2 regions of the Psychrobacillus sp. FSL H8-0483 genome follow, and region 2 is predicted to be linked to the other one. Evidence: predicted binding sites of a transcription regulator. Region 2 holds the regulator's gene; the other holds the start of a gene.
What was found. The regulator CtsR, encoded in region 2, represses protease genes until heat stress. The targets are predictions, from matches to a motif close to ATGGTCAATAAAGGTCAAACA.
Positions count from the first base shown of each region.

Region 1 (3,400 bases), 820 kb from region 2:
TTTCAAATGAAGAATAATAAAGGGCGGCCTTACTAGTCAGTATAGACGAAAAGGCGGTCTTTTTTTTCGTAGTTAGTTAAAAAGTATGGACTATTGAATTTAGCGTACATAGAATTTGAAAAAACGTCCGTCACTTCCTTTGGTTTCTTCATCTTAGAAATGAAATGGTCTCGGTTGAGCATCATTTGGTCTCGGATACAAGGCAAATGGTTGCGGAACCGCATTAATTGGTCTCGTTTATATAGGAATGGTCTCGCTAAGCCATTTAATTCCATTTGTTGAATCGATTTCATCATTCCAATTTACATGAAAAAACACGAACAATACTAAAGGAATATATATTTTATACGGATAAAGTATAGTTGATTTCCGCTATAGGCGGACGCTTTCCGTGGGGTGAGCGATAACCCATCACCGACGCTCACGCTCGTTTGTGATGGCTTATCTGTCTCACTCATCCCGCAGGAGTCGCCGCCTGCCGCTTCCATCAACGAAGTGGTAAATATTTAAGGCATTTTCCGCAAAAATACCCAAGGAAAGGTAAATTTCCTTGGGTACAATTATTATTATGATTTTTTCATTTCGCTACGGTCAATAATATGATCGATTAAACCATATTCTTTTGCACGTTCAGCAGTCATAAAGTTATCGCGATCTGTGTCTCTTGAAACGACTTCAATCGGTTGACCAGTACGATCAGCCATAATATTATTTAATTTATCACGTAAGAATAAAATACGTTTAGCAGCAATTTCGATTTCTGTTGCTTGCCCTTGTGCTCCACCAAGTGGTTGGTGAATCATTACTTCTGCGTTTGGAAGTGCGTAGCGTTTTCCTTTTGTACCTGCAGTAAGTAAGAATGCTCCCATAGAAGCAGCCATACCGATACAAATTGTTTGCACATCTGGTTTGATGAATTGCATCGTATCGTAAATTGCCATACCTGCTGTAATGCTTCCACCTGGACTATTGATATAGATTGAAATATCTTTTTCTGGATCTTCAGCTTCTAAAAATAGTAGTTGGGCAACGATGGAGTTTGAAACGTTGTCATCAATTCCACTTCCAAGCATGATAATACGGTCTTTTAATAATCGTGAGTAAATGTCATATGCACGTTCCCCACGATTTGTTTGTTCAATAACAGTAGGAATTAAATTCATCCTGATTTGCCTCCTTCAAAGGTGGTTTATTAATTTTATTTCTGAGAAATACTACCTCAGTTGTAACTTTATCATACACATTATGGTCAAGGAAGGTCAAATATTAAGCATTGAAATGTTCGCTTGAATTATTTGCTAATGATTTGTATAATAGATAAGTCGCTTGCCCTCGTAGTTTAATGGATATGACACAAGATTCCGGTTCTTGGGATAGGGGTTCGATTCCCTTCGAGGGCGTATTTAGATTAAATAGGATATTTTCTTTCAAGCACTCCAAACATGGATCCTTCGATGTTCGGAGTGCTTTTTTGTATAATGTATGTTGATATTTTTACTATTTATTACTTGTATTCGTTCAAGTGAATCGATTGCTTCGATAGACAGATGGTTAGGATCACCAGGACACATATTCCTCACCTCATAAATTATTTAATTATCCGGTCTATTCATCCTTACCACAGAATTTTAATATTAAACAAAATGAATGTTTAATTAATTATTGATCAATGGAAAGTACCGTGTAGTGTATGCGAAAAAAGCAATAGCTGCGACTAACTTTCTATGCCAGAATGTCCATTTTTTACAATACAACTTGTATTAAATACCTTATAATAAAATGAAACAGAGCAGAGAGAGAACGATCAAAAATAGAATGGATAGAAGGGGAGAATGAAATGGATTTTCAGCAATCATTTGAGACGATTAATTTTTTTGCAGTTATAGCAGCAGGATTATCCGCTTTCGTTATTGGAGGTCTATGGTATTCAGTTTTATTTGCAAAGGCTTGGATGAAGGAAAACGGTTTTGATGAAGAAAAATTAAAGAATGCTAATATGGCGAAGATCTTTGGAGGTTCATTTATATTTTCCTTAATCATTTCCTTTGTGCTTGCTCTATTCTTAGGGCCAGAAAGAAACGCGATGATGGGTGCAACAGCAGGCTTCATGGCCGGGCTCTTTTGGGTCGCAACAACGATGGGAATAACATATTTGTTTGAAAGAAAATCATTGAAATTGTTTTTGATTAATGCTGGATATCATGTAGTTACTTTTATGATAATGGGATTAATTTTAGGATTGTGGAAATAATAGTATTTCAAATGTAAAACACGTAGAGAGATGGCTGTATTCATATTCCTATGTGTTTTTTTGTTTATCTTGTTTAACCCATTAGAAAACATCTAATGTTGGAATTTAGGAAAGCTCAACTTGTTTATTAATCGTATTCATATGAAACCGATTAATAACTTTTTCGTATACCTTAGTAGGTTTTACATTTTACAATTAAAGGAACATGCATACTATACTTAATCAGGGGTGAATAAGATGAAAAAGTTATTAGGGCCGATTGTTATAATCGTGGTTATTATTGCAATTTTTGCTGTTATATTAATACCGAGCTATAACGGTTTTGTAGATGGGGAAGAAAATGTGAATAATGCATATGCACAAGTAGAAAACCAATTACAGCGCAGATTGGACTTGATTCCGAACTTAGTTAACACCGTAAAAGGATTTGCATCCCATGAAGAAGAAGTGCTGGGCAATATAGCAGATGCTCGTTCTAGACTAGCGGGAGCAAGTACACCGGAAGAACAAGCAGTAGCAAATGATGAATTAACTGGTGCTTTAAGTCGATTATTAGTGGTTGTAGAGAACTATCCAGATTTAAAGGCGGATGCAAGCTTCCGACAATTAATGGATGAGCTAGCAGGTACTGAAAATAGATTAACGGTCGCTAGACAAGATTATAATAACATTGTTTCTGATTACAATAAAAAAGTAAAACGATTACCAGGCAGTATTGTTGCATCCATTTTCGGGTTTGATGAAAAAGAATATTTTAAAGCAGATGCAGCTGCAAAAGAAGCTCCAAAAGTTGATTTTGAAGGAGATGGAGAGTAATGATGAAGGTTGCGCGAATGCTTATAGTTGCGCTACTTTTATTTCTTTCTCTTCCATTAATGACTGTTGCTGTATCTGATATACCAATGCCTATTCCAGGTGAGTCTTATGTACAAGATTATGAAGGGTATTTATCACAGTCAACTAAAAAACAAATAGAGGAGCTAGGTCTCCAGTTAGATAATGCTACGGGAGCAGAAATTGTCGTAATGATTATTAACTCCTTGAATGGGCAAGATGTGAATCAATTTAGTGTAGATGTCATTCGAGAATTTGGTATTGGGGACGCGGAAAAGAATAATGGTGTTCTTTTTGTTATTGAAACGGATCCTA
Region 1 is NZ_CP152052.1:3,172,489-3,175,888, reverse strand. Features, by position in the region: gene MHB48_RS15350 (HPr family phosphocarrier protein) at 1-17, shown strand, start outside; gene clpP (ATP-dependent Clp endopeptidase proteolytic subunit ClpP) at 567-1,163, opposite strand; tRNA gene MHB48_RS15340 (tRNA-Arg) at 1,329-1,400, shown strand; gene MHB48_RS15335 (DUF1761 domain-containing protein) at 1,838-2,251, shown strand; gene MHB48_RS15330 (LemA family protein) at 2,489-3,067, shown strand; gene MHB48_RS15325 (TPM domain-containing protein) at 3,067-3,400, shown strand, end outside.
Region 1: the regulator CtsR is predicted to act here: its motif matches at 1,246-1,266, upstream of clpP (ATP-dependent Clp endopeptidase proteolytic subunit ClpP).

Region 2 (3,400 bases):
TTGTTGTATTCTGAAAATAACTTAAGGAAAGGAGTGAGGCATTATGGCTATTGTAAATACTAATCAACGAATCAGTAAGTTCATGATGTCCCACTCCGTTTGTCTCTAATTGTAGAACGAATATGCATTTCATTTGCTTGTAACAGACAAACAAATGTATTTCGCTACACTTTTTGAGATGCTTCTTTACTAATGACCGGGAAACCATGATTGCTGATTCGTGCAGTCATGGTTTTTTTATATGGAAATTAGGAGGAAGTTAAATTGAATTTAATCGAACAATATGGTTGGAATAATAAATGGGAAGAAAAAATGTTGAGTAAAGGGATCGCAGGTCGCGTATTACTTGAGCATAAAAATTTGTATCGTGTCATGACTAACGAAGGGGAATGGTTATGCTCTCTATCAGGGAAATTCAAGTTTGACCATGGCCGCGAAGCATTTCCGGCAGTTGGAGATTGGGTTGTCCTCGAACAAATGCCGGGGGAAGAAAAAGGAATCATTCAAGACGTGCTTCCACGTAGTTCACAGTTTTCCAGAAAAGCTGCTGGCTTAACAACGGAAATTCAGTTAATCGCAGTTAATGTTGATTATGTATTTCTTGTTATGTCTCTTAATCACGACTTTAATTTACGTAGATTAGAGCGATATTTATTAGCCGCATGGGATTCGGGTGCAACACCAGTTGTTGTTTTGACGAAAAAAGACGCATGTGATGATTTGGCATTTTATATAAATGAAGTAGAATCAATCGCTTTTGGTGTAGATGTATTTGCAGTGAGTAGTGTAACAGGTGAAGGAATCGATAGCCTTGCAAATCTTTTATCTGGCAGTAAAACAGGTGCTCTTCTAGGATCTTCTGGAGTTGGCAAGTCCTCTTTAATTAATGCTTTGTCTGGTGAAGAAGTAATGGTAGTAAACAATATTCGAGAAGATGATAGCAAAGGGCGTCATACCACAACGCATAGAGAACTTACTTTATTGCCGGAGGGTGGTTTATTAATTGATACCCCGGGAATGAGAGAATTCCAACTTTGGGATACAAGTGATGGGATTAGCGCAAGCTTCCAAGATATTGAAGAACTTGCGGATGGATGTCGCTTCCGAGATTGCAAACATGAAAAAGAGCCGGGATGCGCAATTCAAGAAGCTATTTATACAGGTGCATTGAAACAAGAGCGTTATAAAAGTTATGTGAAGTTGATGAGAGAGCTTGCACATATTGAACGAAAAAATGATCTAGTTGCCAAAAAAGCAGAAGTGAATAAGTGGAAACAACTAACGAAAATACACAGGAAGAAAAAATAAATGTATTAATATACAAATGAAAAAGTTTTTGGAATATAAGTTGGAATATTGATACACCCTTAAACTACTAACTGTTCTGGTTAGTAGTTTTTTTGTGCCTTCCTAAGAAAATCATATCAATTGCACATGGATTATTTTCTCGATATAATATAGTCAAAGTTAGTCAAAGTCAGTTTGCTAAAGAGGTGAGAAGATGAAAAATATATCTGACATTATTGAAGGTTATTTGAAGTCGATTATCGAAGAAGAGAGTAAGGGGCAAATTGAAATTAAAAGAAGTGAAATTGCTGAAAAATTTCAATGTGTTCCATCTCAAATAAACTATGTTATCAACACACGGTTTACCCAAGATCGCGGTTACTTAGTGGAAAGTAAACGTGGTGGTGGTGGATATATTCGAATCCTCCGCGTTCGGGCGCATACGAAAGCAGAATTGATTGAGCATATAATACAAAGACTAGAAAATGGTGCAGCTGAATCAGTTACGGAAGACATTGTGTTCCGACTGCTAGAGGAAGAAGTGATTACAACAAGAGAAGCGAAGCTCATTTTAGCGGCGCTTAATCGAACAACACTTGCTATTCCACTACCAGCAAGGGATGAAATACGTGCGCGTATATTATGTGCCATGCTATTAACATTAAAATATCAAAAAAGTTAAAAATGAGCGGGGTGTGTTGAAAAGTGATTTGTGAAAATTGTAAGCAGAGACCGGCAAAAGTGACGGTTACACAAGTGCATAACGGTGAACACTTTGAACGACATTATTGTGAGGTCTGTGCAAATAGTCTCCACCCGTTTTATGTAGAGTATAAACAAGATCCGTTATCTCTTCATCAACTCCTATCCAATTGGTTTAACCATGCAGATCAGCAGCCAATGCAGCAAAGGCAAAAAAAGCCTCCATTAGAGTGTGAAGAATGCGGTTGGTCCATACAACGTTTTTTAGATGAAGGGAAATTCGGCTGTGCTTCTTGTTACGATAGTTTTCGACAACAACTACCGAATGTATTTAAACGTTTGCATAATGGAAATACAACCCATATTGGGAAAGCGCCGGGGGCAATTGGTGAAAAGATAGCATTGAAAAAACGCATTGAAGCCATTCGTTCTCAAATGAAAGAGGCTGTTGAAACCGAACAATTTGAGGATGCTGCAAGACTAAGGGATGAAGCAAGGGATCTTGAAAGTCAGCTTGTCACGGGAGGTGACGAAACGAATGTCGATTGAACGCTTTTTAGATAATTCTATTTCTAGTTGGATGGTTGGAAATGGAGAGCATTCAGATATAGTCATGAGTACAAGAATTCGATTAGCTAGAAATTTAAATGGGTATCGATTCCCACTTGCATTTACAGAAGATGAGGCGCATAAAATTGACCAATCCGTTTCCGCTACACTTGTGGATGCCGATGAAGAATTACAAATGAACTTTTCTTCTATACAAATTAAAGATGTGTCGGAACTAAATCGACAAGTGCTAGTGGAAAAGCATTTAATTAGTCCAAAGCTTGCTAACTCGCCGATGACTGGATCTGTTTTATTATCCGAAGATGAATCTGTAAGTGTAATGGTAAATGAGGAAGATCATATTCGTATTCAATGCCTTTTCCCTGGTCTTCAAATTCAACAAGCATATGCGCAAGCTGACACAATAGATCGATTATTAGAAAAGGAATTACCATATGCCTTTGATGAGCAATTCGGGTATTTAACGAGTTGTCCGACAAACACCGGAACCGGCTTACGTGCATCCGTTATGATGCATTTACCGGCATTAACTAAGACAAAGCAAATCAACCGAATTGTAACAATCATTTCTAGATTAGGGATGGTTGTAAGAGGGATATATGGGGAAGGTAGTGAAGCGCTCGGAAATGTATACCAAGTGTCTAATCAAACGACACTTGGTAAGACAGAAGAAGACATACTTGCCGATCTTCAAAGTATTACAGAACAAATTATCCAAAAAGAAAGAGAAGCGCGAGATGCACTCTTAAAGCACTCAGCCAATACACTAGAGGATCGGTTGTATCGATCTTTAGGGACGTTGTCATATGCTCGTATAATGACAACCGAAGAGGCTGCTAGA
Region 2 is NZ_CP152052.1:3,996,885-4,000,284, reverse strand. Features, by position in the region: gene rsgA (ribosome small subunit-dependent GTPase A) at 265-1,308, shown strand; gene MHB48_RS19660 (CtsR family transcriptional regulator) at 1,502-1,969, shown strand; gene MHB48_RS19655 (UvrB/UvrC motif-containing protein) at 1,993-2,538, shown strand; gene MHB48_RS19650 (protein arginine kinase) at 2,528-3,400, shown strand, end outside.